2 regions of the Homoserinimonas sp. A447 genome follow, and region 2 is predicted to be linked to the other one. Evidence: predicted binding sites of a transcription regulator. Region 2 holds the regulator's gene; the other holds the start of a gene.
What was found. The regulator HrcA, encoded in region 2, represses chaperone genes, less so after heat shock. The targets are predictions, from matches to a motif close to TTNGCACTCGNNNNNNNCGAGTGCNAA.

Region 1 (14,646 bases), 1.4 Mb from region 2:
CGGAGACCATGTTCTCCGCCGGCCGGCCATTCGCCGGCTCAGAGCCGCTCTACCTCCGGTCGCCGGACGTGACGGTGTCCAGCGGTCCGAAGAGGGTGAGCTGATGGCCTGGATGCTGCGCCGCGCAGGCGAGGACGACCTGAACGCGATCATGGCCATCGAGACGGCAACCTTCGAGGCGGATGCCTGGTCCACCGAATCGATGCGTGCCGAGTTGCGGAGCCCGCACACCTATTACCTCGTCGCCGTGAGGGTCGACGAGCCGGACGAGGTCGACGGCTATGCCGGGCTTCTCGCCCCGGTCGGCGCCGGGGATGCCGACATCCAGACCATCGCCGTCGCGGCATCGGCCAGGCGTCAGGGTCTTGGCCGTACCCTTATGCGGCAATTGATGACCGAAGCGCACCAGCGGGGTGCGGCTCGGCTCTTCCTCGACGTGCGGGCAGACAACCCCGGCGCCCAGAAGCTTTACAAGGCGCTCGGGTTCGAACCGATCGCCGTTCGTGCCGGCTACTACCAACCGGACAACGTGGATGCCGTGGTGATGCGGCACACGCTCCTGCCGCTGGCGCCACGATTGGCAGGTGGGTCGTCATGAGCGCGCTCGTCCTCGGCATCGAGACCAGCTGCGACGAGACCGGTGTCGGCATCGTTCGCGGCACGCAGCTGCTTGCCAACGTCATCGCGTCCTCCATGGACGAGCACGCGCGGTACGGCGGCGTCGTGCCCGAGATCGCGGCGCGAGCACACCTCGAAGCCCTCACGCCAACGCTGGGCGCCGCCCTCGCTGAGGCAGGAGTCACGCTGGAGGACCTCGACGCGATCGCCGTCACCAGCGGCCCAGGCCTGTCGGGCGCCCTCATGGTGGGGATCGGCGCGGCCAAGGCGCTGGCGGTGGCCCTCGACAAGCCCCTGTACGCCGTCAACCACCTGGTCGGCCACGTCGGCGCCGATGTGCTCCAAACGGATGTGACTGCTCGCCCGCTGGAATACCCCACCATCGCGCTGCTCGTCTCCGGCGGGCACACCTCCCTCCTGCACGTGCGCGACCTGATCGCCGACGTCGAATTGCTGGGCGAGACCATCGATGATGCGGCGGGCGAAGCGTTCGACAAGGTCGCCCGGCTGCTCGGGCTCCCGTACCCTGGCGGGCCGCAGATCGACCGGCTGGCTGCGACTGGCGACCCCACGGCCATCCGCTTCCCCCGTGGACTGAGCAGACCTAAAGACCTCGAGAAGCACCGCTACGACTTCTCGTTCTCCGGGCTGAAGACCGCGGTGGCGCGCTGGGTGGAGCAGCACCAGGACGCCGGTGACGACATTCCATTGGCGGATGTCGCCGCCAGTTTTCGGGAGGCGGTCGTCGATGTGCTGCTCACCAAGGCGATCGCCGCCTGCCTCGACCGGGGCGTTCCGCGGTTGCTGCTCGGCGGGGGTGTCGTCGCGAACGCTCGCGTGCGGGAGCTTGCCGGGCAACGGTGCCGGGAGCACGGCATCGAGTTGCGGATTCCGCCGCTCTCGCTCTGCACAGACAACGGTGCCATGATCGCGGCGCTCGGTGCCCAGCTGATCGAGGCCGGGCATCCGCCATCGTCCCTCGGGTTCGGTGCCGACTCGACTTTGCCGGTCACCACGGTGCAGGCTTGAACGCGGTGCAGGCGTAACAGTCCGTCTCACGTTGACACTCCAATAGGGGTAGTGCCACGATTGGCAGCGCTGAATCGTTTTCACCAACCAAAGGAGCCAGCACCATGTCCGACACCACGCCTCCCGCCCAGCCGGAGCCGACCCCGCCGAACAGTGGCTACACGGCCGGGCCCGCTGGCACCCCTTACGCCAGTGGTGCGGCACCGGCCAAGGCCCCTGTGCTGAGCATCATTTCCCTGATCGCCGGAATCGTCGGCTTCCTGGGTGCCTGGATCGTCGTCATCCCGATCGTCGGATCGATCCTCGGCCTGTTCATTCCGGCGGCCGCCATCATCCTCGGTGTGCTCGGCAAGAAGAAGGAGCCGCAAGCATCCAAGGGCCTGTGGCTGACCGGCATCATCCTCGGAATCGTGAGCCTCGCCATCGCCGTTATCGGCCTGATCTTCTGGATCGTCGCGTTCGCGAGCGCGGGCGCATCCGGGGCCTTCAACTACTAGTACCGGACTCTGGTTCTGCAGGGGTGCGCTGTCAGCAGCGTGCCCCTGCTGCAGTTAAGTGAGGGTGGCTTCGCTTCGATAACATGTGCACATGACAACAGAAGACCCGAGCACGCCGGCCCCATCCGCGCAGCCGACCCAGGCTCCAGTCGCCCCGGCAGCGCAACAGCCCTATGGGCAACCTGCCTACGGCCAGCCGGGCCAATCCCCGTACTACGCCCCTGCCGGTTACGGCCAGCCGGCGCCCCCTCGCGGGCTGAGCATCGCCTCGATGGTGTGCGGCATCGTAGGACTGGTGCTGTCGTTCTTCCTCATGGGTTTCCTTCCCGCGCTCGCCGGGGTCATCCTCGGGCACATCGGAATGAAGAGGGAACCGACTGCCAAGGGCTTCTCCCTGACCGGGATCATCACCGGGTATGCCGGACTTGCGCTGGCGTTGATCGTTCTCCTTTTCACGCTGGCTCTCGTGTTCATCCCGCTCTGGTTCGTCGGCACGGCGGCGAGTACCGGGGCCCTCTACTCCTGAACTACGCCGAGCGCGGGTCGACCCTTCACGCGCCGGTCAAGTTTCGCCCGCCGTCGCAAGATTGACGCGCGCTCGGCGGCGCTCGCTCAGTCGTTCAGTCGCTCAGGCGCGCTGTGCGAGCAGGGCGACCCGCTTGCCGCCGGCCCTGGTGAGGATGAGAGTCGCCGAGTCCGCGCCCTTGAGCGACAGCTTCCTGCGGAACTCCGCCGGGTCGATGTCCACCCCGCGCTTCTTGATCTCGAGGGTGCCGATCGAGCGTGCCGTCAGCTCCTTACGGATCGACTTCACATCGAGCGGCAGCTTCGCGACCACCCGGAACCGCGCGGCGAACGGCGTGTCGGTGGCCGTGTCGGCGGTCAGGTAAGCGATGTCGTGGTTGAGCATCCGCCCACCGAGTGATCGGGCGAGATCGCCGATCAGGCGGGCGCGGATGACGGCGCCGTCCGGCTCGTAGACGAACTCGCCGAGGGTGCCGACTTCGGCGTCCTCGCTGTCAGCGCCCGCCGTCAGCTCCGCCCGCCCGTGACTGCCGATGACCAGGGCGGAGCGGCGGATGCCCGGCCTCGCCACACTCCCGAACCACAAGCCGAGCTCCACCACGTCGTGGTCGACGGAGACCCACTGCGCCTCGGCGTCCGCGGGGATCAGGTCGCGGTCGATGCCCGGTCCCAGCTTGATGCCGGTGGGCATCCGCTCGCCCAGGCCGAAGGCGAAATCCAGCGACGGCGACCAGTCGGCCGGGTCGGCCAGCCGCTTCTTCTCGTTGCGGCGGGCCGGGTCGAGGTAGACGCCATCGACATCGTCCAGGGCGACGGTGGTCGCGTCGGCGTGCACCACGGTGACCTTCGGCCAGGGTGCCAGATTGTAAGCGGCGATGGCCGCGGTCGCCTCGTCGGCCTCCACCGCAGTGACCTCGAGGTCCAGCGCGGCGAGAGCCAAGGCATCCGCCCCGATGCCGCAGCCGAGATCGGCGACACGCGTCACGCCGGCCGCCTGGAACCGGCCGGCATGGAGCGCGGCAACGCTCAGCCGGGTGGCCTGCTCGAGGCCGTTCTCGGTGAACAGCATCCGGGCGGCGAACGGCCCGAACTTGGCCGGCGCTTTCGCCCGCAGCCTCGACTGGGTGAGAACGGCCGCGACCATGGCTGGGGAGTGCCCGGCGTCGCGGAGCGCTGAGACGGTGCGCACGATATCCGCTTTCGAATCGAAAGCGGGCAGCGAGTCCAGAAGCCGAAGCCCGTCGGCGGACAGCAACTCGAGCAACTCCGACTTCTGCATCCCCCCATTGTTCCCGTTCCGGTCGGATGTGCCCCGCGCAACAGGCGCAATCCTCCGCAACGGGCACTTCCGGGTGGTGGTTGTTGGCACTCACGTTGCACGAGTGCTAGTCGGGCAGTACAGTTGTTCTGGCACTCTCATAGGGAGTGTGCTAACCGAAGTTTTCGAAGTAATGAGAAAGAGGTCAACCGTGTCGGTGTCCATCAAGCCGCTCGAAGATCGCATTGTCATCAAGCAGGTCGAGGCAGAGCAGACCACTGCTTCCGGCCTCGTCATCCCTGACACCGCGAAGGAAAAGCCCCAGGAGGGCGAAGTTATCGCTGTCGGCCCCGGCCGCATCGATGACAACGGCAACCGCGTTCCCCTCGACATCGCCGTTGGCGACAAGGTCATCTACTCCAAGTACGGCGGAACCGAGGTGAAGTACGGCGGGGAAGACCTGCTCGTGCTCTCGGCTCGCGACGTGCTTGCAGTGGTCGTTCGCTAGTTCCGCGCTCCACGCGCACAACAGGGGGCCCTCCGGTGAAAGCCGGTGGGCCCCCTGTCATTCAGTGACTCAGTGTCGTTCAGAGACTCTCTGTCGTTCCATGACTTCCTGCCATTCACCGGCTCGTGACAGACACCGGATGAGCACCGGTGGCGGTGGGCGACGGATGTGATTTCCCGGCCGGTAGGATTCAGCGAGTGGCCAGCCCTGTAACCCCCGCTCGCAGCGACGCCGAATCGCGTCAGCGGTCCGGCGTCTTCTTCGCCGTGGGAGCCTACGGGTTGTGGGGCGTGATCCCCGGGTACTTCCTGCTTCTCGCCCCAGCTGGCGGCGTCGAGATCGTTGCCTGGCGCATCCTGTTCTCCCTGGTCTTCTGTGCCATCCTCCTCACGGTGACCCGCAAGTGGCCGGCCTTCATAGCTGTTCTTCGCAGGCCTCGCCTGGTTTTCGCCACAGCCCTGGCCGGTGCTCTCATCTACGCGAATTGGCAGATCTTCGTGCTGGCCGTACTCGACGGGAAGATCGTCGAGACCGCGCTCGGCTACTTCATCAACCCCATTGTCACCGTGCTGCTCGGCGTCTTCCTGCTGCGTGAAAGGCTTCGGCCGCTGCAGTGGCTCGCGGTCGGGGTCAGCGCGATCGCCATCGTCGTGCTCGCTGTCGGATACGGTTCCATTCCATGGGTCGCCCTCGCTCTCGCGCTGTCCTTCGGCCTGTACGGACTTCTCAAGAAGAAGGCCGGAGTGTCCGTCGACGCCATCACCGGACTGACGCTGGAGACACTCTGGCTGTTGCCCGTCGCATCCGTGATCCTGGTCATTGTGGGCGCAACCAGCGGGATCGTGTTCGGAACGGTGAGCGCAGGGCACACGGCGCTGTTGCTCTCCGCCGGCGTGGTCACCGCGGTTCCCCTGCTGCTGTTCGCTGCAGCGGCCAGGCGCATTACCTTGGTGGCGCTCGGCCTCTTCCAGTACCTGGCACCCGTGCTCCAGTTCCTTTTCGCCGTCCTGATCATGCACGAAGAGATGCCGATCGAACGCCTGATCGGGTTCGGCCTGGTCTGGGTCGCGCTTGCGATCCTCACCTGGGACCTCGTTGCCCACGGCCGGGCGGCCCGTCGCACCCTCCCGCTCCCCGCATAAACGGTAGTGTTCTGCTGTTCCCGGCGAATGCCGGGTGACGAGAGGACTCCTGGCGTGTCGCGCACCCGACGCTTTCAAGCCGGTCTGGCAATAGTGGCTGCGGCCTGCCTGCTGAGCGGATGCTCGGCGGCCCCTGCCCCCACGATGAGCCCCACCCCCACAGCCACGCCGCTGCCGGCCGGCGACGGCATCCTGACGATCGGAACGCTGTTCCCGGTGACCGGGCCACAGGCGTTCATCGCGCCGGCGCAGGTCGCCGGCGTCGACCTCGCCGTGAAGGAGATCAACGAGACCGGCGGAGTGCTCGGCAAGTCGATCGTCGTCGTGCACGCCGACTCGGGCGAGGCGAAAGAGAAGAAGCTCGAAGCATCCTTCGATGCGCTCGTCGAGAAGCAGGTCGACGTCATCATCGGCCCGTCTTCATCGGTTCTGGCGGAGCGCATCCTGCCTCAGGCGGTCACCGCGGGGATCCCCCTCATCTCGCCGGCGGCCACAGCCCCGCGGCTGAGCGCCCTGGACGAAGACGGCATGCTGTTCCGCACGATCTCCTCTGCAGCCATGCAGGGCACGGTTCTCGCCGAGCTCGCCAGCGCTGGCGGAGAGGCACGCCTCGCCGTCATCTATTTCGATGACGACACTGGCCGGGCCACGGCTGCCACTGTCACGGCTGCGGTGTCCGAACTCGGCGGTCGACTGGTCGCCTCTGAGAAGTTCACGTCTCAGGTCAAGGATTTCGCCCCCATCCTGGCCACCGTGACGGCGTCCCAACCGGACGCCGTGATCCTGGCCAGCCCGTTCGGGGCGATGGAGCAGAACAAGGCACTCATCACTGCGCTGACCGCGGCGAGCCTGGGCAAGGAGCGACTGTGGCTGATCGGCGGGAACCTCGCCGACTACTCGCAAGCACTGCCGGCCGGGACCCTCATCGGCGCGCGCGGTGTCATCGAAGGTGCCGAACCGGACAAGGCGTTCCAGGAGAGAGTGAAGTCCGTCGGCGCACAAGTCACCGACTTCCGTTATGCGGCCGAAGCCTACGACGCCGTGATGCTGGCGGCGCTGGCCGCGGTCGTCGCCGGAAACGACAGCGGACTCGCGGTGGCCAGGAGCCTGGTCGACGCCTCGGCCGGCGGGATCAAGTGCCTCAGCTACGGCGAGTGCCGGACCGTTCTGAAGACCCGGGATGACATCGATTACGACGGTATTTCCGGGCCGGTCAACCTGACCAGGGACGGCGACCCGGACCGTGCCCACTTCGGGGTGTACCAGTACAACGCCGAGAACAAGTTCACCCGGGTAGACGGGGTTGTCGCGGGTTAGCGCCATTTGACGGGCGTTACAGGGCTGTAATGCGAATCACTTGTATCTGGCGCCATTCCCCAATAGCTTGGCATCAACGGCAGTGCCCTGCCGTGTCTCACATTCTGAACGCAAGGAGCAACATGAGCGTATTCGCGAAGGCCACGGCCTCCCGCTCACGGACGCGCAAGACAGTCATCGCTGGCATCGCCGCCATCGGTGCAGCAGCACTCGTGCTGACTGGCTGCGCCCCAACCGAACCCGACGCAGCGCCCGGTGGGGAAGATCGGGATCTCACCCTGAAGATCGGCACCCTGCTGCCACAGACCGGTGGACTGGCGTTCCTCGGCCCGCCAGAAGAAGCTGGCGTTGCACTCGCAGTCAAGGAGATCAACGAAGCAGGGCTCGGCATCACAGTCGAGGTTGAGTACGGCGACTCGGGTGACCCCGACAACAAGGCGTACGCAACCACCGTCCCGAACCTGCTCGGCCAGGACGTCACGGCGATCATCGGTGCCGCGGCATCCGGTGTCTCCAAGCTTGTGATCGACCAGATCACCGGTGCGGGCGTTCTGCAGATCTCCCCGGCAAACACCTCGCCGGACTTCACCACCTGGGATGACGACAACCTGTACTGGCGTACAGCACCGTCCGACCTCCTGCAGGGCGAAGTCCTCGGAAACCAGATCGCAACCGACGGCGCAAGCACGCTCGGCATGATCGTTCTGAACGATGCCTACGGCACCGGACTCCAGAAGGTCACGCAGGAGACGTTCGAAGCTGCCGGCGGCGAAGTTGTTGCTGCCCCGATGTTCAACACCGGTGACACCAACTTCTCGGCGCAGATCTCCGAAGTCATGGCTCAGAACCCTGACGCACTCGCCCTGATCACCTTCGACGAGGTCTACACCATCGCCCCTGCACTCAAGGACGCTGGCTTCGACATGTCCAAGGTGTACCTGGTCGACGGTAACCTCAAGCAGTTCGGTGCTGACCTTCCCCCGGGAACCCTGGTCGGACCTGACGGCGAAGGTGCCAAGGGAACCACACCTGGCCCGGTTCTGGAAGACGACTTCCAGGAGCGCCTGAGCGCCGCATGGATGGAAGAACTCGGTGGCTCTGAGCCGCTGAGCGACTTCAGCTACGCAGCCGAGTCGTACGACGCTGTCATCCTCCTCGCGCTGGCTGCACTCGCTGCCAACTCGGTGGATGGTGCGGACATCGCCAGCAAGATGCAGGAAGTCTCCGGCGGATCCGGCGACGGTGAGAAGGCAACCGACTTCGCGTCGGCCGCCCAGATCATCCTCGACGGTGACGTTGCCGACTACGACGGCTACTCCGGCCCGATCACGTTCGACGAGAACGGCGACCCGACCGAAGCCACCATCGGCATCTTCCAGTACGGCGAAGACAACATGCACACCCGCGTCAACTAAGTTCGCTTAGCTGACACAGGAGGGCCCCGGCTGATGCCGGGGCCCTTTGTCGTGCCCGGTGCACTTCTTGCGTAGTTCTTGCGCCAAGCAGGTCGAGCTCGTCGAGCGCCGTACTGAGCTTGTCGAAGTGACCAGCCGAGCTTGCCGAGGCGCGGAGGTGGCGTCTGGGAATGGATCGCTTGCTCCTCAGCTCAGACATTGAGCCGGTGGGACGGACGAAAAGCGTGTCCATCCCACCGGCTCAAAACTCGGCACCCCGCAAACCATCCACACCCAGCCGCCTGCTCAGGCAGGTCGGTCCGCTGGGCGTTGCTGCGCTGACCGATCCGACGGCCGCGGCCATCTAGGGGTGGGCGCTCCACAGATCGGTCAGCGCAGCGACGTGGCCGGCCGGGGGAGTGCACGACCGGCACGACCGCTACGGGGATGTAACAGCCTGCGGAGGGCGGGGTGCGGCCTCGAGGTCGCACGGCACACGAAAAGGGCCCCAGCACGCGGCTGAGGCCCTCCTCGTGGATGGTGTGGTTACGCGGCGTCTTCCTCGCCGAGGGTGCCCAGGTAGAGGCTGATCACCTTCGGGTCGTTCAGCAGCTCGCGGCCGGTGCCGGTGTAGGCATCCTTGCCCTGGTCGAGCACGTAGCCGCGGTCGCAGATCTGCAGGCAGCGGCGTGCGTTCTGCTCGACCATGATGGTCGTCACGCCGGCCTTGTTGATCTCAGACACCCGGATGAACGCTTCATCCTGGCGAACCGGGGACAGGCCAGCGGACGGCTCATCGAGCAGCAGCACGTGCGGGTCCATCATCAGTGCACGGGACATGGCGACCATCTGGCGCTCACCGCCGGAGAGCGAACCAGCCCGCTGCTTCAGGCGCGAACTGAGCTCCCCGAAGATGGACGTCACGAACTCGAGACGCTCGTTGTAGATCTTCGGGTTCTGGAACAACCCCATCTGCAGGTTCTCCTCGATCGTGAGCGAGGGGAACACGTTCTCGTTCTGCGGGACGAAGCCGACCCCGCGCGCCACCAGCTTATTGGCCGGCAGGTACGTGATGTCCTCGCCGTACAACGTGATCTCGCCGGCGCGGACCTGCACCAGGCCGAAAATGGCCTTCAGCAGGGTCGACTTGCCGGCGCCGTTCGGGCCGATGATGCCGATCAGTTCACCCTTGCGCGCCGTCAGCGAACACTGGTTCAGGATGTTCACGCCGGGCAGGTAGCCGGCGTCCAGGTTGGTCACCTGGACGACGACATCGTCGTTCATGCTGTCGCTCATAGCTTGTTTCCGTTCTCGTCGACGCGTCCGGTGACGACGCCGAGGTCGGTGTCCATGTGGCTGCCCAGGTAGGCGTCGATGACGGCCGGGTTGGTCATGACCACGTCGGGCGGACCCTCCGCGACGACCTTGCCCTCAGCCATCACGACCACCCAGTCGGCGATGTGACGAACCATCTGCATGTCGTGCTCGACGAACAGCACCGTCATGCCCGAATGCTTGAGGCCCAGGATGTGGTCGAGCAGTGACTGCGTCAACGCCGGGTTCACCCCGGCCATCGGCTCATCGAGCATCACCAGGTTCGGTTCGCTCATGAGGGCACGGGCCATCTCGAGCAACTTGCGCTGGCCACCGGAGAGGCTGGCCGCGAAGTCGTCCTTCTTGGTGTCGAGCTTGAACCGCGTGAGCAGCTCAATTGCGCGTTCCTCGATGTCGTTGTCCTGCGCGCGCCAGATGCCCGGAACCAGGGCAGTCCAGAAGTTCTCCCCACGCTGCCCCTTCGCCCCGAGCTTCATGTTCTCGAGCACGGTGAGCATCGCCAGTGACTTCGTCAACTGGAAGGTGCGCACCTGCCCCATCTGCGAGACCTTGAACGCCGGGATGCCTGAGAGGGCCTTCCCGTCGAACGACCAGGTCCCGGTGTCCGGCTTGTCGAACCCGGTGAGCAGGTTGAACAGTGTGGTCTTACCCGCACCGTTCGGCCCGATCAGCGCGGTGATGGCGTGGCGCGGAATCTCGAGGTGGTCGACATCCACCGCCTTCAGGCCACCGAACGAACGGGTGACGTGGTCGGCGATGATGATCGGGTCGACCTTGGCGACCCCAGGAGCGATCTCGCCGACGTGGAGTCCGGTCGTTTTTACTGTTGCCGTGTTAGCGGGCATTGAAGGTCAGCTCCTTCTTGTTACCGAGGATGCCTTGCGGCCGGTAGATGACGATGAGCATCAACGCGACACCAACCAGGATGAACCGCAGCACACCTGCCTGGATGCCGGTGATGCCGAAGAGGAAGCCCTGCTCCGCCATGCCGGGCAGGAACACGGACAGGAACGCCATGATCAGCCAGAACAACACAGAACCGAGCACTGGTCCGAAGATAGTGGCGGCGCCACCAAGCAACAGGATGGTCCAGAGGAAGAAGGTGAGCGACGGCAGGTAGACGGCCGGGACCACCGCGGAGGGGAGCGAGAGCACCACACCGCCGAGGGTTCCGAGAACGCCACCCAGCACCAGCACCTGCATCTTGTAGGCGAAGACGTTCTTGCCGAGGGCGCGCACGGCGTCCTCATCTTCGCGGATGCCCTTCACCACGCGGCCCCACGGGCTGCGCATGAGCAGCCAGACGAGCAGCAGGCAGACGGCGAGCAAGGCGATGCCGAACACGCGGATCCAGAGCCCGTCCGCGTTGTAGACCCACGGGCCGAAACCGTACGTGCCCTCAGGGAACGGGTTGGCGTCACGGAAGCTCGCGTGGTACCCGCCCAGGCCATCAGCCGAGTTGGTGTACTCGTCGAAGATGACCGACTGGAACAGCAGCCGCAGGACCTCGGCAGCCGCGATGGTCGCGATTGCCAGGTAGTCGGCGCGGAGCCGCAGCGTCGGAAGACCCAAGAGGAGGGCGAAAATCACGGATGCGCCGATGCCCACCAGGATTCCGCCCCACCAGGGGAAGCCGAAGCTGAGAATCGAGATGGCGTAGCCGTACGCACCCAGGGCCATGAAGCCGGCCTGCCCGAAGTTGAGCAGACCGCCGTAGCCGAAGTGAACGGCAAGTCCGACGGTCGCGATCGCATAGGCGATCGTCTCCGGAGCCAGCAGCCAGGATGCTGTGTTTGAGAGAAGAAAACCCCAGTCCATGGCGGTACCTACCCAATTCTTTCTTTACGACCGAGCAGACCCTGCGGCTTGAACAGCAGGACGACGATCAGGATGGAGAGGGCACCCACGTACTTGATGTCCGAGGGAACCCACAGGGTGGAGATCTCGACCAGGATGCCAACAATGATTGAACCGACGAGGGCGCCGAATGCGGTACCCAGACCGCCGAGCACGACCGCCGCGAAGACGAGCAGCAGGATCTGCCAGCCCATGTCCCACTTGATGCCGGGCCGGAAGTAGGCCCACAGGACACCGGAGAGTCCGGCCAGGACGGAACCGAAGATCCAGATCAGCCTGACAACTCGGTCGACGTCGATACCGGAGGCCTTCGCCAGTGACGGGTTGTCGGAGATCGCGCGCGTCGCCTTGCCGGTCTTCGTCTTCAGCAGCCAGTAGGCGACGCCCACCAGCACCACGGCCGAGATGGCCATGCTCACCATGTCGGTGATGGAGAGGGCGATCGGCCCCAGCAGCTGCACCTTGGTCGAGCCAGGGTTCGGCAACTGGTACGTGCCTCCGCCGTAGAAGAACTGGAAGATGTAGCGCATCGCCAGCGACAGGCCGATGCTGACGATCATGAGCTGCACAATGCTCAGGCCCTTTTTGCGCAGCGGTTTCCACAGAACAAGGTCCTGGGCCCAGCCGACGACTCCGGTGAGGACCAACGCTATGGGGATGGCGATCCAGATCGGCCAGGCCAGGAACACACCGAACGTCAGGGTTATCACCGCCCCGAACGTCACCATCTCAGCGTGGGCGAAGTTGGCGATGCCGGTTGTGCCGAAGATCAGCGAGAGGCCGATCGATCCGAGCGCGAGCATCAGGCCGAAGTTCAAGCCGTTGATGAGCCGCTCCACCAGCTGGTCGAAGAAGCTCGTCACCTCCCGGATACCTTCGCCGAGGAAGAAGTTGACCGCCTTGTTCTTGGTCAAGCCGAACTCGGCCTCGATGGTCGCACCCTCATTGGTGATGGTGACCCGCTCGTTGCCTTCCTCACTGACGATGACACCCTCGGGAAGGGTGGACTCGATCAGGGTGATGTCGTAGGCCTCCTTTTCAGGAACGCCCACCTTCCACTGCCCGTTGGCATCCGTCTCAACGTCCTCGTCGTAGCCTCCGCCGGAGACATTGATGGTGACGCCCTCAAGAGGCTCGCCGTTGTATTTGACGTTGCCACTGAAGATGTAGTCGTACTTGTCGACATTCACTTCATCCGCTGCTGCCGGGATTGCCGACAGAGTCATGGCCGCGACCAAGGAGGCAAAGATGACGACCAGCCATCTCGTCCTGTGCTTGTGCGCGAACGCCTTGCTAGTGATTCCCACGAAACCTCCAAGACGGGGCCAGTCGAGAAGGGTAATCTCGCGGGGCTGGCCGACCGTCGTCGTTGACGATACAGAGCCGATTATGTCCCATGTGGGGTTGCACACGAAACACAAGCGGTGTGGCAATTATGGCGGGGGAATACGCGTGAGCGCGAACCGGTTAAGATGGGATACCGGTAACCGAAGGCGTTTGGCCGGCACTCTTGCCACAGTTTCGCGATTAAGGGATTCCATGGACCAGCCCAATCCATTCGGCCTTATCGGCCTCACCTACGACGATGTCATGCTGCTGCCGGGACACACTGATGTCATCCCCAGCGAGGCGCAGACCTCCTCGCGCCTGACCAAGAGAATCAGGGTGAACACGCCCCTGATCTCCGCCGCGATGGACACGGTCACCGAAGGCAGGATGGCCATAGCCATGGCCCGAAACGGGGGCCTTGGTGTGCTCCATCGCAACCTCTCGATCGCCGACCAGGCGGCCTATGTTGACAAGGTTAAACGATCAGAATCCGGCATGATTACCAATCCGGTAACAACTACGCCGGACGCCACCGTCGCCGAGGTGGACGCCGTCTGCGGGCAGTTCCGGGTTTCCGGTCTGCCCGTCGTCGAGGGTGACGGCAAGCTCGTCGGAATCATCACCAACCGAGACATGCGGTTCGTCTCAGAGTTCGAGAAAGCGACGACGCTGGTCCGCGACGTCATGACCCGGATGCCGCTGATCACCGCCCCGACAGGAATCGACCCGGATGCTGCGGTCGCCATCTTCGCCGAGCACAAGATCGAGAAGCTGCCGCTGGTCGACGCCGAAGGCCGTCTGACCGGCCTCATCACGGTGAAGGACTTCGAGAAGACCGAGCAGTACCCGAACGCCACCAAGGACGAGGAAGGCCGCCTGCGCGTCGGTGCAGCCATGGGCTTCTTCGGCGATGCCTGGGAGCGCGCCGGCGTACTGCTGGATGCCGGTGTCGACGTGCTCGTCGTCGACACGGCCAACGGTGACAGCGCAGGGGTGCTCGAGATCATCCGCAGGCTGAAGTCCGACCCCGCGTTCGCCGGTGTCGACGTGATCGGCGGCAACGTCGCCACCCGCTCCGGTGCCCAGGCGCTCATCGAGGCCGGGGCGGACGCCATCAAGGTCGGCGTCGGTCCAGGCTCCATCTGCACCACCCGCGTCGTCGCCGGAGTGGGTGTGCCCCAGGTCACCGCGGTCTACGAAGCCTCCCTCGCCGCACGCGAAGCCAACGTGCCGGTCATCGCCGACGGTGGACTGCAGTACTCGGGAGACATCGCCAAAGCGCTCGTCGCCGGAGCGGAAACCGTCATGCTCGGCTCACTCCTCGCCGGAACAGACGAAAGCCCCGGCGACCTGGTCTTCGTGAACGGCAAGCAGTTCAAGAACTACCGCGGCATGGGGTCGCTCGGCGCCCTGCAGACCCGCGGCAAGAAGACCTCATACTCGCGCGACCGCTACTTCCAGGCGGACGTGCCCAGCGACGAACAGCTCATCGCCGAAGGGATCGAAGGCCAGGTTCCATATCGCGGCCCCGTCTCATCCGTCACCTACCAACTCATCGGCGGCCTGCGGCAGTCCATGTTCTACGTGGGAGCCCGCACCATCGAAGAGCTGCGGCACAAGGGCAAGTTCGTGCAGATCACGGCGGCCGGGCTCAAAGAATCGCACCCGCATGACATCCAAATGGTGGTGGAGGCGCCCAACTACCGTCGGTGACTCTTGGGTGATGACCTCCCTCGCAGGCTCGGTCGGCGCTGGGGTCGCGCAATCGCTGGAGCGATTGCCTTAGCTCCACCGCGCCCATAGAAGCCCGGCCCACCCGAAACCAACACCATCCGCC
Region 2 (14,646 bases):
CACTCTCTTACTCGCCAAGGGTGCCTTCCGGAAGGTTGCCGCCCAGAACGTGGGCGTGCACGTGGAAGACCGTCTGCCCTACGGAGGAGCCGGTGTTGAATACCAGGCGGAATTCTCCGCTGCAATGCTCGTCGGCGAGTTGCTGCGCCGTGGCCACAATGTCGGCCAGCAGGGCTGGGTCGCCGGCCGCCAATTCGGCGATGTTGCGGTACTCCGGGTTCTTCGGCACCACCAACAGGTGCACCGGGGCCTGCGGGGCGATGTCGCGAATCGCGATCACCGTGTCGTTCTCGAACAGGATGTCGGCGGGGATTTCGCGCGCGATGATCCGGGAGAAGACCGATGGCTCAGCTGTAGGCATGCAGCAATCTTAACCGGGTTTGTTTATCGTCGGCACTGTCTCACCAGCGCCCGAGTGCGGTGTTGAGCACGGCGATGGCCGCCGGACCCGCCGTCGAGGTGCGCAGGATCGGTGAACCGAGGCTTACCCGCTCGGCCCCCGCACGCGCGAACTGATCCAGCTCAGTGTCGGAGATTCCGCCCTCCGGCCCGACCACCAGTACCAGGTCGCGCCCATCGGGTTTGATCCCGGACAGCGGCGAACCCGCCTGCGGGTCGAGCACGAGCATCCGGGCATCCGCCCCGAGTGCGCAGAGCATGCCGGTGGAGGCCAGGGCGGATACTTCCGGAATCCACGGGCGGATCGACTGCTTGCTCGCCTCGCGCACGATCGCGCTCCACCGATCGTGGCCCTTGCGCACCTTGGCGCCCTCCCACTTGACGATCGAGCGCTTCGCGGCCCAGGGGATGACGCCGTCGACACCCAGCTCGGTCGCGGCCTGCACAGCCAGCTCGTCGCGATCGCCCTTCGCCAGCGCCTGGGCGAGCCAGACGGCCGGGCTGGCGGCCGGCGTCATCTCGGCGCCGGCGACCCGCAGGGACAATTCTTGTGGCGTTGCGGTTTCCACCGTGCCCGTCACCACCAGGCCGGCGCCATTACCAATCCGCAGCGTCTCGCCGACCTGAACCCGGCTGACACTGACCGCGTGCCTGGCTTCCGCCCCCTCGATGGACACCAGCGAGCCGACCTCGGCCGTCTCAAGGAGCTCATTCAGGTAGAAGTGCGCCACGATGCCGCGACTACAGGTTCAGGAACCGGTCGCGAAGCTTGCCGAACAGCCCCTGCTGGAACTGCGCGAGCGTCGGTGGAACGGCTTTTTGCACTTTGACGAACTGCTTGATCAGTTCTTCCGACTTGGAGTTCAGCTTGGTGGGGGTCAGCACTTGAACGCCGATCTTCAGGTCTCCGCGTCCGGTGCCCTTGAGGTGGGTGACGCCGCGGTCCTTGACGGTGATGACCTCGGCACTCTGGGTTCCCGGGTGGATATCGAGATTCACGAAGCCGTCCAGCGCCTCGAATGAGGCGCTGGTGCCCATGATCGCATCCGTCATCTGGATCTCGAGCGTCGCCAGCAGGTCGTCACCGTTGCGGCTGAACACATCGTGGTGCCGCACCTTGATTTCGAGGTACAGGTCGCCGTGCGGTCCACCGGCAGGCCCCACCTCGCCCTGGCCCGGCATCTGAAGGCGGATGCCGGTGTCCACCCCGGCAGGGATGTCCACCGGGATCTTGCGGCGGGCGCGAACCCGGCCTTGGCCCTGGCAGGTGGCGCAGGGATTGGGGATGACGGTTCCGAACCCGCGGCAGGTGCCGCACGGGCTGGACGTCATGACGTTGCCGAGGAGGCTGCGAACGGTGCGCTGGATGAGGCCGCTGCCGTGGCAGATGTCGCAGGTTGCCGGCTCGGTGCCCGGTGCGCAGCACGACCCCTGACAGGTCTTGCACAGCACCGCAGTGTCGACCTCGACCTCGTGCTGGGTGCCGAAGATCACTTCGGCGAGCTCAACCTCGACCCGGATCAGCGCATCCTGGCCGCGCTCGCTGCGGGACCGTGGTGGCGAGTTCCGCCCGCCACCGCCTCCGCCGAAGAAGGTCTCGAAGATATCGCCGAACCCGAAGTCGCCGCCGAAACCGCCCTGGCCGCCCATGTCGTACTGCTGCTTCTGCTTGGGGTCGCTCAGCACGTCGTAGGCGTGAGTGACCTCCTTGAAGCGGTCAGCGGCATCCGCCCCGGAATTCACGTCAGGGTGCAGCTCACGTGCGAGCCGGCGGTACGCCTTCTTGATCTCTTCAGCCGTAGCGCTGCGCTCGACCCCGAGTACTTCGTAATGGTCAGCCAAAACCGTTCCTTGAATATGTTGTGGATTGTTGAATCTGGGTCGCCGAGGCTCAAGCCTCGCCGAGGTGACGCGTCACGTAGCGGGCGACAGCCCTGATGGCGGCCATGTTGTTCGAATAGTCCATGCGGGTCGGTCCGAGCACCCCGAGGCGGGCGAGTTCGCCGCCCGACGAGGTGTAGCCGGTCGCGACCACGGACGTCTCACCGAGGCCGAATGAGGCGTTCTCGGCGCCGATCCGCACCGACATGCCGTGCTGGTCCGGTTGCATTTCGCCGAAAAGCTTCAGGAGGGTGACCTGCTCCTCGATCGCTTCGAGCACGGGCAGGATGCTCCCCTGAAAATCTTCTTCGGTGCGAACAAGATTAGCTGCACCAGCCATCACCAGTCGATCCTGGCGATTGGCCGCAACCTGTTCGATCAGTCTGGCCGCGATCTTCCGAACCGTTTCGCGGCGCTCCGCCGAGAAGGTGTCAGGAAGGTCGGCGAGAATCTCGGACGCTTTGGCCAGTTCGTGACCGCCAAGGGCCGCGTTGAACTTCGCCCTCAGCTCTGCGAGGAACTCTTCTTCCATCCCTGCGGTGATTTCGAGGATGCGCTGCTCGACCCGGCCGGTGTCGGTGATCAGCACCGTCATCAGTCGCGTGTCGCTGAGCAGCACAAGCTCGATGTGGCGGATGCGGGACCGGGTGAGGGATGGGTACTGCACCAATGCGACCTGGTGCGTGAGCTGGGACAACAGGCGCACCGTGCGAACGAGCACCTCGTCGAGGTCGGTGGACTGGCCGAGGAACGCCTCGATGGCATGCCTCTGCGCCGCAGTCAGCGGGCGCAAGTCGGCAAGCTGGTCGACGAATACCCGATAACCCTTATCGGTCGGGACCCGACCGGACGAGGTGTGGGGGGCGGTGATCAGCTCCTCTTCTTCGAGCTGTGCCATGTCGCTGCGGATGGTGGCAGCAGAGACACCGAAGGAGTGGCGCTCGACAATCGACTTCGAACCGACAGGCTCCCGGGAGGCGACGTAATCCTGAACGATCACGCGGAGAACTTCGAGGCTGCGCTCGGAGACCATGTCGCACCCACCCTCAGTTTCTTGGCACTCTTACCTTCCGACTGCCAATTGTATCGCCTCGACCCGCCCGGATGTCCTTGCCAGAGGGCTGTGTCCGGCACTAGCTTATGGGTGCGCTTGATTAGCGGCCCCGTCATGGGGGTCTGGCATTCACCCGCCAGGAGGCTCTACCCGATGTCTAGCAGCAACTCGCAACCGAAAGGCAAAGTCAATGACCGAACAAGCTCCTTCCCCCGCCGCAGCAGCGCCGCTGTCTCAGGCGGAAGACAACCAGTGGGCGTCATTTGCGCACCTCGGCGGCATCCTCTGGATCCTGCCGCCACTGATCATCTGGCTGGTCTTCAAGGACCGCGGAGCTCACACCAACGCTGAGGGCAAGGAGTCCCTGAACTTCCAGATCACGGTGACCATTGGACACATCGCGATCATGATCATCAACGCGATCCTGACCGCCGTCACGTTCGGGTTCTGGGTTCTCATCAGCTGGATCTTCCCGCTGGCGCTCTGGGTGATCACCATCATCTTCTGCGTGCAGGGCTTCAACAAGGCGAAGGCCGGCGCGGCCTACCGCTACCCGATCAACATCCGCTTCATCAAGTAGCAGTCGGTTCGTCACGTACAGCGAGCGGGCCGGGACACACAGTCCCGGCCTTTCTTGCTTTAATGGACCCATGACCAATTCAGCCCCACCGCCTCCCGGCGACTACCAGCCCGTCCAGCCGATGAGCCCCCGCGACGAGAAGCTGTGGGCGACGCTCGTGCACATTGGCGGTATCTTCCTCGGGGTGATCTCTCCACTGATCGGATACCTGGTGCTGAAGGACCGTGGCCCGTTCGTCCGCGCTCACACGCAGTCTGCGCTCAACTTCCAGATCACCATGACCATTGCAGCGGTGGTTGGGCTCCTGACGCTATTCGTGCTGATCGGGTTCGTGATCCTCATGGCTGTCAGCATCGTCATCATCGTGTTCAGCATCATCGCCGCGGTGAAGGCGACCAACGGTGAGTACTACAACTACCCGTTGTCGATTCCGCTGATCAAGTAGGTTTCGAAGCTACTGGACCAACCTTCGGACAACGGCGTCCGCCAGCAGCCGCCCACGCAGCGTCAACTCGATTGACCCGCGCAGGGCGGCTGCTGCGTTAACCAGCTCGTCGGCGATGAGGCCGGCGACGGCGGTGCGACCGGATGCCGGAAGCTCGCCGATCCGAAGCCCGTCACGGATGCGAGTCAGCAGGAGCACGCGTTCGACCCGCCGGGTTTCATCATCGAGGGTCTCCCGTCCGGCGGCCGGGGAGTGCCCGGCCAGGATGCGGTCGGCGTAGGCGGCCGGATGCTTGACGTTCCACCAGCGGACGCCTCCGATATGGCTGTGGGCACCCGGACCGACTCCCCACCAGTCGTGACCCTGCCAGTAGGCGAGGTTGTGGAGTGAGCGATGGCCGTTCCGGGCCCAGTTGCTCACCTCGTACCACTCGTACCCGGCGGCATCCAGCAGGGTGTCCGCCAGTTCGTACATGTCGGCCTGCAGGTCTTCGTCTGGCTGGTCGACCTCGCCGCGACGAATCTGGCGCGCCAGCTTGGTGCCGTCTTCGATGATCAGGGAGTAGGCGGACAAGTGGTCCGGCTGCTGGGCGATCGCGTGCTCGAGGGAGCGCCGCCAATCGTCCAGGGTCTCCCCCGGCGTTCCGTAGATGAGGTCGAGGCTGACGTCCAGGCCCGCCTCCCTGGCCCAGGCGACAACCAGCGGGACCCGCTCCGGATCGTGGGTGCGCTCCAGCGTGGCGAGCACGTGGGGCACCGCCGACTGCATGCCGAACGAGACGCGCGTGAATCCGGCACGCTTCAGCCTGAGCAGGTACTCGAGGTCGACAGAGTCTGGGTTGGCCTCGGTGGTGATTTCGGCATCCGCTGCCAGGTTCCAGGCATCCGCCACCGACCCCAGCATCGCCGCGAGATCCGCGGCGGGGAGCAGGGTGGGTGTTCCTCCGCCGAAGAAGACCGTCGAAACGGGTCGGCTGGGCAATCCGGCAGCGTCCATCACCTGTGCGGCGAGCCCCACCTCCTGCATGGCCTGACCGGCATAATCGCTGCGCTTGGCGCCGCGCAGCTCCTCCGAGGTGTAGGTGTTGAAGTCGCAGTACCCGCAGCGGACGCGACAGAACGGCACGTGCAGGTAGACGCCGAAGTTGCGGTTCTCAGCGTCGAGCGCGACCGAGGCGGGCAGGTTTCCGTCGGCAGGGGCCGGATCGGCGATGGGCAGGGCGGAGGGCATCTGGGTTCAGTCGACCGGTCCGGTCAACGCCTTGAAATAGCGGCGGGTGTAGAACCATTGCGCGATACGCAGTACCGGGTACGCGAGCCACCAGCCGACATTCGCCGGACGGGAGAACGCGCGGATGGTGAGCCACACCGATCCGTCGTCGGTGCGCTCCACGATGAACGCCTCCTCACCGCTCTCCGGATGCCCGGCCAGGGTGCCGTAGGCGAACCCCTTGCGGTCCTTCTCATCGACGATGTAGACGACCCGGCACGGCGCGCCGATGCGGAGCGGGCCCACCGGTATGGACAGCTTGGCAGTCACCCCTGGGACCACGAACTCCGTGCCGTCAGGGCCGAAGGTGAGCTCGTCCGGCGTTTCGGTGCTCGCCGGCTTTACCGGAACTCCCCCGGTGTCGAACTCGACGGGGGTGTAGGTGAGGCCGGTCACGGCATCCGGAGTCTCCGTCACATCGACCAGGAAGCCGCTGTTCGTCTGGATGCCCCAGGACAGCGCGGCTGCCCAGGCATACTCCCAGCGCGCGGGGCCGTGACCGATGCGCGCACGCTTCTCGAACGGCCGGTATCCGGACGGCGGGTAAGCCATCAGGTCAGCGGCCTTGGTGCCGCCCACCGCCGCGTAGGTGACCGGCCGATTCCACCACTGGGCCCTGCTCATCTACTTCTTTTCCTTCTTCTCCGTATCGCCGGAGAGCGCCGCGATGAAAGCCTCCTGAGGTACTTCGACGCGGCCGACCATCTTCATCCGCTTCTTGCCCTCCTTCTGCTTCTCCAGAAGTTTGCGCTTGCGGGTGATGTCGCCGCCGTAGCACTTGGCCAGGACGTCCTTGCGGATGGCGCGGATGCTCTCGCGAGCGATGATTCGAGCGCCGATGGCCGCCTGGATGGGCACCTCGAATTGTTGCCGCGGGATCAGCTCACGCAGTCGCCCGGTCATCAGCACACCGTAGGCGTACGCCTTGTCGCGGTGCACGATCGCGCTGAACGCGTCGACCTGTTCGCCCTGCAACAGGATGTCGACTTTCACCAGGTCGGCTTCCTGCTGACCGCTGGGCTCATAGTCGAGCGACGCGTAGCCCGCCGTCTTGCTCTTGAGCTGATCGAAGAAGTCGAAGACGATCTCGCCGAGCGGCATGCTGTAGCGGATCTCCACTCGGTCCTCACCGAGGTAGTCCATGCCGAGCAGCGCTCCGCGGCGGCCCTGGCAGAGTTCCATGATGACGCCGACGTAGTCTTTCGGCGCCAGGATGGCCGCCTTCACCATCGGCTCGGTCACTGAGGCGATCTTGCCGCCGGGGAATTCGCTCGGGTTGGTGACGGTGACCGACTTCTTGTCGTCGGTGGTCACCTCATAGATCACCGAAGGCGCTGTGGCGATCAGGTCGAGGTCGAACTCGCGCTCGAGCCGTTCGGTGATGATCTCCAGGTGCAGCAGGCCGAGGAAGCCGCAGCGGAATCCGAAACCGAGGGCGACGGATGTCTCCGGCTCGTAGACGAGGGACGCATCCGACAGCTTCAGCTTGTCCAGTGCCTCGCGAAGCACCGGATAGTCGCTCCCGTCGATCGGGTACAGCCCGGAGAAGACCATCGGCTTGGGCTCCGTGTAGCCGGGCAGCGCCTGGGTTGCCGGCTTCGCGGCCGTAGTGACGGTGTCCCCGACCTTCGACTGGCGAACATCCTTCACGCCGGTGATCAGGTAGCCGACCTCGCCGATGCCTAGCCCCTGACTGGGGGTCGGTTCTGGCGAACTGACGCCGATTTCGAGGATCTCGTGGGTTGCCCTCGTGGACATCATCTGGACCTTCTCGCGAGGGCTCAGCTTGCCGTCGATCATCCGCACGTAGGTGACGACACCGCGGTAGCTGTCGTAGACGGAGTCGAAGATCATGGCGCGTGCAGGGGCGGATGCGTCGCCGACCGGTGGCGGAATGAGCTTGGTGACGCGATCCAGCAGCTCGGGAACTCCGACACCCGTCTTGCCGGACACCCGAAGCACGTCGTCGGGTGAGCCTCCGATGAGGCCGGCCAGCTCCTTCGCGTACTTGTCGGGGTCGGCGGCCGGAAGGTCGATCTTGTTCAGCACCGGGATGATCGTGAGGTCGTTCGCCAGCGCGAGGTAGAGGTTCGCAAGAGTTTGCGCCTCAATGCCCTGGGCCGCATCCACCAGCAGGATGGCGCCCTCGCAGGCCGCCAAGCTGCGGGACACCTCGTAGGTGAAGTCGACGTGGCCGGGAGTGTCGATCATGTTGAGGGCATAGACCTGGTCCGGTCCCTCAGCCTGCTCGAGGGCCCAGGGCATCCGCACTGCCTGGCTCTTGATGGTGATGCCGCGTTCGCGCTCGATGTCCATCCGGTCCAGGTACTGCGCACGCATGTCGCGGTCGCTGACCACGCCGGTCACCTGCAGCATCCGGTCGGCGAGGGTCGACTTGCCGTGATCGATGTGGGCGATGATGCAGAAGTTGCGGATGAAGGCGGGGTCGGTCGATGCCGGTTCAAGGGCCTTCAATGCTTTGGGGCTCACGTGTACCTCAGGGGTTGCTGGGAAGAGTCGTCCAATTCTCCCATGCCCGCGAGCGAGCGCAGTGTGCACTAGCTGAGAGCAATTCGTTATGAAGAACTTTTCGAAAATCCGGTATATCTGCCCCAAGACGGAGTAGCGTTCGAGGAATCGTTGTTTTTGCGCGACCCGAAAGTAAGGAACACACACGACATGAAGTTTTCCCGCATGCTCGCCGTCGGGGCTGCCGCAGCCCTTGTAGGCGTGTCAACGCTCGCCATCGGAGGCTCCGCAAGTGCCGCCGACCTCTATGTAGACGACAGCGAGTTCGGTGTCGAAGGCGCGTCTTACCCCGCAGGCTGGTTCATCGGAGCCGGCTCGACGGGAACGGTTACCTCAGGCGTCAATGGGTTGACAATCACCGGTAACACACAGATTCTGAACGGGACAACGCCCACCACCGATCTCGGTGCGCTCGTAGATGGAGCGGACTTCGGTGTCGTCAGCGGCAACGCGAACTTCCAGATCCCACTCTTCACAGACGGAGTGGCTGACACCGGGTTTACCACCCTTCGCCCGGACAACTTTGGACCGGTCGGGCTCAACCCGCTCGCCGGGTGGACCACCAGTGGAGCCGTCGGCAGCTTCGCAGCGGGAACGAGCCACACGATTCCCGAGTACGTCGCCGAGCTTGCTGCCTTGGGCGATGATTACGAGATCCTCGCGTTCGGCCTGATCGCACCGGCTGGTGCGGTGGTAAGCCACGTTACGTGGGCGGGCGACACGCACTGGTTCCTCCCCGCTCCCACTGCGGCCGTCACGCCCGCATCACTCACCATTGCAGCGATGGGGACCACCGGCGTGTCCGGCGTGTTCACCGGCTTCATTCCAGGCGAGAGCGTGAGTGGTACCTTCAGCAACGGCGGCTCCGGCGGAGCGATCCCAGGGTCCTTCACCGCTGACGCCAACGGCTCGGTAACCGTTGCGTACAGCGAAGCCTCCCTGGTTGCGGGCACCTATTACCTCGGTGCGCGCGGTCTCAGCTCAGGCGTCATGACCTCGGGCTCGTTCGCCGTCACCGCTAACCCAGCGACACTCGCCGCAACCGGTACGGACTTCACGCCGGCCATCGCTGCCGGCGGAGTAATGCTCCTGCTCGGCGCTGGCCTCGTACTGGCCGGCCGCCGTCGCGCGGCAGCCCACCGTCGCTAGACAGTAGTATCCGGAAGGGGCGGGCCCGTTGGGCTCGCCCCTTTCGCATGCCCGACCACATCAGACGATTGCCGAAACAGGCGCTTCCTCTGGTAAAGTTGACGCTTGGCTTGCGCACCGCGTTCATTTCCCACGATCACGGGTGCGAATCGCAGCTCTCAATCGGAACGATGCCCTCTACTTCGTCTCGGCCACAGCTGCCAAACACCGTCCAGAACTAGAGAAAGAACCCTAAGTGGCAAACATCAAGTCGCAGATCAAGCGCATCCTCACCAACAAGAAGGCGACGGATCGCAACAAGGCATTCAAGGCCGAGCTTCGCACCGCCATCCGCGCCACCCGCGCCGCTGTCGTTGCCGGGGACAAGGAGAAGGCCGCAGCCGCCCTCCTCCTCGCCTCGAAGAAGCTCGACAAGGCCGCCAGCAAGGGAGTCATCCACAAGAATCAGGCCGCCAACAAGAAGTCGGCCATCGCCAAGCAGGTCAACGCCCTGTAGGCACACCAGCTGAACAAGAACCCCGTCTCCTCGTGAGGCGGGGTTTTTGTTGGCCTGCGCAGTTCGTGGCGTGAGCCGGGGATCTCGGCGGGCTCGATGGGTTTCGACAAGCTCAACCAGCCTGGGGGTGCTCAACCCGCCTCAGCTGGTTGAGCATGTGCCTCGCTGGTTGAGCTTGTCGAAATCCCCAGCGGCCAGCCAGGGTTAGGCGGCGAAGTGGACGGTGGGGTCGGGTTTGTCGGTGTGGACGTACCCGTTGGGGCTGGTCCACTCCAACACCCCGGGTGCCAGTTGTTTCACGCTCCACCCGCCGTGATGTTTCAGGGTGTGATCGCCGCGGCATAGATGGGCCAGGTTATCCACGGTGGTGGGTCCGCCGACGTCGGCGGCCACGGTGTGGTCGAGATCGCACCGGTTCGGCGGTCGGGTGCAGCCCGGGAATCGACACCGACCGTCCCGGATCCGGAGGAACCTTCGGAGTTTCTCCGACGGCCGATACGTATCGACCGATAACACCAGATCACTGGTGGGGTGGGTGAGGATCCGCACCATCGACGGGACCTGGGCCGCCAACAGTTTCGCTTCGGCCAACCCGATCGGCCCCGCACCGGCCAGGGTCGCCGGCTCATCACCCTCACCAAGCAAGGTCAGGGCGGGGATGACAATGGCCACCTCCGCAGTGATCCCCCGAGCCAACGCGTGTGGGGACCCGTCCGTCCCGTCCAGCCCCCCGGTCAGGAGCAGGTCGGTGGCCAGATCGGCCCGCAACTGGTCAAACGAGCGCGGTCTCCGGCCCGGGACAAAGTTCTGGCCTGAGTAGTGAGCCGGTCCCAGACGCCGGCGGCCAGCAGGGTCGGCAACACCAGGATCAGCTCCGACATCCCGTCCGGTAGTTTCCCGACGAGCTCGACCAGCCTCAGTCGCGCAACCCGACGGAGGCCTCGACACGCCCGACCAGCCGATAAGTGAATTACCCCGCTACTCGCCGCGGGCCGCGATCTTGCTGACCATGCGCTCCAGCGCGAAGACCGGGTCGCGCTCGGCACCCTTGACCGCGGCATCCGTCTCTGCCAGTAATTCGATGCAGCGCCCGAGCCCCGCCTCCGTCCAGCCCTGGAGGTCGCGCTGGGCGCGCTCGACCTGCCACGGCGCAAGGCCGAACTGCGCAGCCAACTGGCCAGACCCGCCCCGCCGTCCGACCAGCTTCGCCATCGTCCTCAGCTTCATCGCGAAGGCGGCGACCATCGGCACCGGGTCGGCCCCCGAGGCGAGTGCATGCCGCAACAGGATCAATGCCTCACCGTGCCGACCGGCGATGGCGCTGTCTGCGACCTTGAACGCGTTCGTCTCGACCCGGCCGGAATAGTATTTCTCGACCGTCGCCTCGGTCACCTCCGCCGCGGCATCCGCGATCAACTGCTGGCAGGCGGAAGCCAACTCGGCCAGGTCGTCCGCGAAAGCAGACACCAGCGCACGGAGCGCCCCAGCGCTGACCTTCTTGCCCGCCGTGGAAAACTCGTCGCGCGCGAAATCGAGCTTGTCGGACTCCCGTTTCAGCTCCGCACAGACCACCTCAATGCCGCCGCCGGTTCCCGACCGGATGCCGTCGAGCAGTTTCTTGCCACGCACTCCCCCGGCGTGACGCAGCACCAGGTAGGTGTCATCGGCCGGCGCCTCCAGGTACTCGAGGCACTCGGAGATGAACGCGTCAGTGCACTTCTCGACGTTGGTGACGCGAATCAGACGTGGTTCGGCGAACAGGGAGGGGCTGGCGAGGGTAATCAACTCACCGGGCGCGTAGTTGTCGGCCTCCAGGTCGCTGACCTCGAGGCTCGGATCCTCCAGCTTGAGCGTGTCGCGAAGAAGGCGGATCGCACGATCGGCAAGCAGTGTCTCGGTTCCCGACACCAGCACCACCCGGGCGGGGCGGATGCTCGACCAGCCGACCTGGGGAATCGCTGCGGCCTTGGCTGAACCGGTGCGGGACGTCGACGATTTCGCAGCGCCTGCCTTCGACGAACGTTGCACTGCCATGGAACTCCTCTGGACACCGGGGGCGACACCCCAGCCTATTCTGGTGCGCCGACACCGCTCGAATCAGCACTGCCCGTATTGGTACTGTCGTGCTCGGTCCACAGGACGAGTTCCCCGCCCCGCAAGGAGATCAGTGCCAGCCCTGAGCGGTCGGTGCGCACCACCTCCGTGCCGGTCGCGCCGAGGAGGTCGAGCGTCTGTTCGGTCGGATGACCGTAGTCGTTGTCAGCACCGACGCCGATCAGGCCGACGGTTGCGCGCAGCGTCTCGTAGAGCCGACTGTTCTGGTCCCGCGAACCGTGGTGCGAGACCTTCACCAGGTCGACCCCGGCCAGACCGGCTCCGCCGAGGTTGGCTGCTCCGAGCATCCGCCCCTGCGACTCCTCGCCCAGGTCGCCGAGGAATACGCCGGTGAAGCAGCCGTGCTCGCATCCGGATGCCGGCGTGAACTGCAGAACTACGCTGGCGTCGTTGCCCGGTTCGATGCCGCCCAGTCGTGCCGGCGGCCACAGGACGTCCCACCGCAGCTCCCCCAGCGTCCCCGTATTACCGCCTGCCACCTGCTCGACGGCCGCGCCGGCATCCGCCAATTGCTGCACGACGCGATCATCGTCCTGGCCGGCGCTCGGCCCGACCAGCACACGATCGGCTCGACCGGCCACCGCCATGGACCCGCCGACATGGTCGAGATCGAAGTGCGTGAGAACCAGCACGTCGATATGGGCGACTCCAAGGGTGGACAGGCACTCGTCGAGCAGGCCCGGCTCCGGCCCGGTGTCGATCAGCGCCACCTGACCGGAACTGCGCACCAGCATCGCGTCACCCTGGCCGACATCGCAGGCCGCGACGGCCCAATCCGCGGGCGGTGCCACGCGGCGTCGCAGTTGTTCACCTCCGGCAACGCCCACGTATGCGACGACCAGGAGCACCAGGCCGGCGGATGCGGCGGCGCGCCACTTCCCTGCCCGGCCGGCCGGCAGCAACCACGCCAGCAGGGCGAGCGCGCCCGCCAGCAGGCACAACGCCACCCCGGCAACGCCGGAGAGCCAGGGCAGGCTCGCACCGGGCAGCGCGCTGAAGAACGATGCCACTGCCGCGATCCAGGCTGAGGGCAGCCACGCCACCTGGGCCATCACGGCACCAAGCGGGGCGAACACCGGGGCAGTCACGCAGGCGATCAATCCGAGCACGGTCGCCACCGACGCTGCCGGCGCCGCGAGGATGTTCGCCAGCACCCCGTAGGTCGGAATCGAGGGCGTGAGCAGGATGAGCACAGGCTGGCAGGCCAGCTGAGCCGCGGCGGGTACTGCCACCAGCAGCGCGAGCGGCAGAGGCACCCACCGGGAGAGTGCACGAGCCAGCGGCGCGGCAAAGAGGAGCAGTCCTGCAGTGGCGCAGACCGACAGGACGAAGCCGAAATTGCGTGCCAGCCAGGGGTCCATCACCAGCAGCACGGTGACGGCAAGACCCAGCACCGGCAGCCCTCTCAACGGGCGACCGGAGGCGAGACCGGCAAGCACGAGCGCTGCCATGACGGAGGCCCGAAGCACGCTGGGCTCCGGCGTGACCAGCACGACGAATCCGGCGAGTACTACCAACGCCGCGCCGATCCGTACCGAACGCGAAAGCCCTATCGCCGAACCGCCGAAGACGACCAGCGCGATGATGACGGCGCAGTTCGCTCCGGAGACGGCGGTGAGGTGGCTGAGTGATGACGCTTTCATCGCGGAATCCAGGGACTCGGTTACCGCGCCGGTGTCGCCGATGGCCAGGCCGGGAAGCAGGTCGCCGCCGTCGCCGGGCAGCGACGTTGCCAGGTCACGGAACCCGTCGCGCAGGCCACCGGTCGCCCTGATGAGCCACGGTGGTCCTCGCTCCACCGATGCGTCATCGGTCAGGAAGAACAGGAAGGCCACGTTCCCGGCGTGGTCAGCCTGGCCCAGGGTTCCAGTCAATTGCAGCTCGGCACCGATACCGACCGGGGTTTCGGCTGCACCGAAGACCAACACAGGAGCTGAGGCGGTGAACTCCGAACCCGCCACAGTGCCCCTCATCAGCGTCGCGGTGAACCTGCCGTCACGGTTGTCCGTCGCCTGCGTCGTGCTGGCAACAGCCCGGACCACCGCGCCGCTGCCGACAGCATCCACCAGCGGCTCCGGCCACCGGCTGGGCGCCGAGATTGCCGCTGAGGTGAGCATCATGGCCGCCAGTGCCCCGCCGAGTACCAGGCTCAGGGCCACCGCGCGCATTCGGATCCGCAGCCACCGTGTTGCCATCAGTCCGAACGCCGCGACCAGCCAGCATCCGCCTGCCGTCCAGGGCAGTGCCGCCGGTGCGGCGATGACGATCGCCAGCACGGCCCACCCGACAGCGGCGGGCAGCGCCAGTCGGGCATCCACCTTCATATCGTGATGAGGTCCCGCATGGCCTCAAAGGTCTTGTCGCCGATGCCGCTCACGCTTTTGAGGTCTTCCACGGCCGAGAATCGCCCGTTGGCCGCTCGCCAGGCGATGATGCGTGCCGCCATCGCCGGCCCGACCCGGGGAAGGGTCTCGAGTGCCGCCGCGTCGGCGGTGTTCAGGTTGACCTTGCCGGCGATCGTCCCGATCGCGCCAGGCCGGGCGGATGGCGCCTCGCCCTCCTTCGGCACATACACCTGCTCGCCATCGGACAGGATGCGGGCCAGGTTGAGGCTGGTCCGATCGGCGCCCTCGATGAAGCCGCCGGCCGCGGCCACAGCATCCACCGCACGGGAGCCCTCCGGCAATTGGTACAACCCCGGGGTGGCGACTTCCCCCAGCAGGTGCACA

Region 1: groES (co-chaperone GroES) is a predicted target of HrcA. The motif match lies at 4,032-4,058, and genes of this name have one in related genera.

The regions. Positions count from the first base shown of each region.
Region 1 covers NZ_JBTMWW010000001.1:2,073,815-2,088,460, reverse strand. Annotated here, with positions in the region: gene tsaB (tRNA (adenosine(37)-N6)-threonylcarbamoyltransferase complex dimerization subunit type 1 TsaB) at 1-104, shown strand, start outside; gene rimI (ribosomal protein S18-alanine N-acetyltransferase) at 104-598, shown strand; gene tsaD (tRNA (adenosine(37)-N6)-threonylcarbamoyltransferase complex transferase subunit TsaD) at 595-1,647, shown strand; gene ACX3O0_RS10180 (DUF4190 domain-containing protein) at 1,752-2,144, shown strand; gene ACX3O0_RS10175 (DUF4190 domain-containing protein) at 2,236-2,670, shown strand; gene ACX3O0_RS10170 (THUMP-like domain-containing protein) at 2,773-3,948, opposite strand; gene groES (co-chaperone GroES) at 4,121-4,435, shown strand; gene rarD (EamA family transporter RarD) at 4,633-5,577, shown strand; gene ACX3O0_RS10155 (ABC transporter substrate-binding protein) at 5,632-6,894, shown strand; gene ACX3O0_RS10150 (ABC transporter substrate-binding protein) at 7,017-8,309, shown strand; gene ACX3O0_RS10145 (ABC transporter ATP-binding protein) at 8,835-9,584, opposite strand; gene ACX3O0_RS10140 (ABC transporter ATP-binding protein) at 9,581-10,468, opposite strand; gene ACX3O0_RS10135 (branched-chain amino acid ABC transporter permease) at 10,458-11,441, opposite strand; gene ACX3O0_RS10130 (branched-chain amino acid ABC transporter permease) at 11,450-12,787, opposite strand; gene guaB (IMP dehydrogenase) at 13,020-14,522, shown strand.
Region 2 covers NZ_JBTMWW010000001.1:713,093-727,738, reverse strand. Annotated here, with positions in the region: gene ACX3O0_RS03555 (histidine triad nucleotide-binding protein) at 8-361, opposite strand; gene ACX3O0_RS03550 (16S rRNA (uracil(1498)-N(3))-methyltransferase) at 402-1,130, opposite strand; gene dnaJ (molecular chaperone DnaJ) at 1,141-2,241, opposite strand; gene hrcA (heat-inducible transcriptional repressor HrcA) at 2,291-3,313, opposite strand; gene ACX3O0_RS03535 (DUF4870 domain-containing protein) at 3,525-3,914, shown strand; gene ACX3O0_RS03530 (DUF4870 domain-containing protein) at 3,985-4,359, shown strand; gene hemW (radical SAM family heme chaperone HemW) at 4,369-5,589, opposite strand; gene ACX3O0_RS03520 (DUF1990 family protein) at 5,596-6,252, opposite strand; gene lepA (translation elongation factor 4) at 6,253-8,118, opposite strand; gene ACX3O0_RS03510 (LPXTG cell wall anchor domain-containing protein) at 8,308-9,306, shown strand; gene rpsT (30S ribosomal protein S20) at 9,542-9,802, shown strand; gene ACX3O0_RS03500 (HNH endonuclease signature motif containing protein) at 10,007-10,474, opposite strand; gene holA (DNA polymerase III subunit delta) at 10,781-11,836, opposite strand; gene ACX3O0_RS03490 (ComEC/Rec2 family competence protein) at 11,872-14,235, opposite strand; gene ACX3O0_RS03485 (helix-hairpin-helix domain-containing protein) at 14,238-14,646, opposite strand, start outside.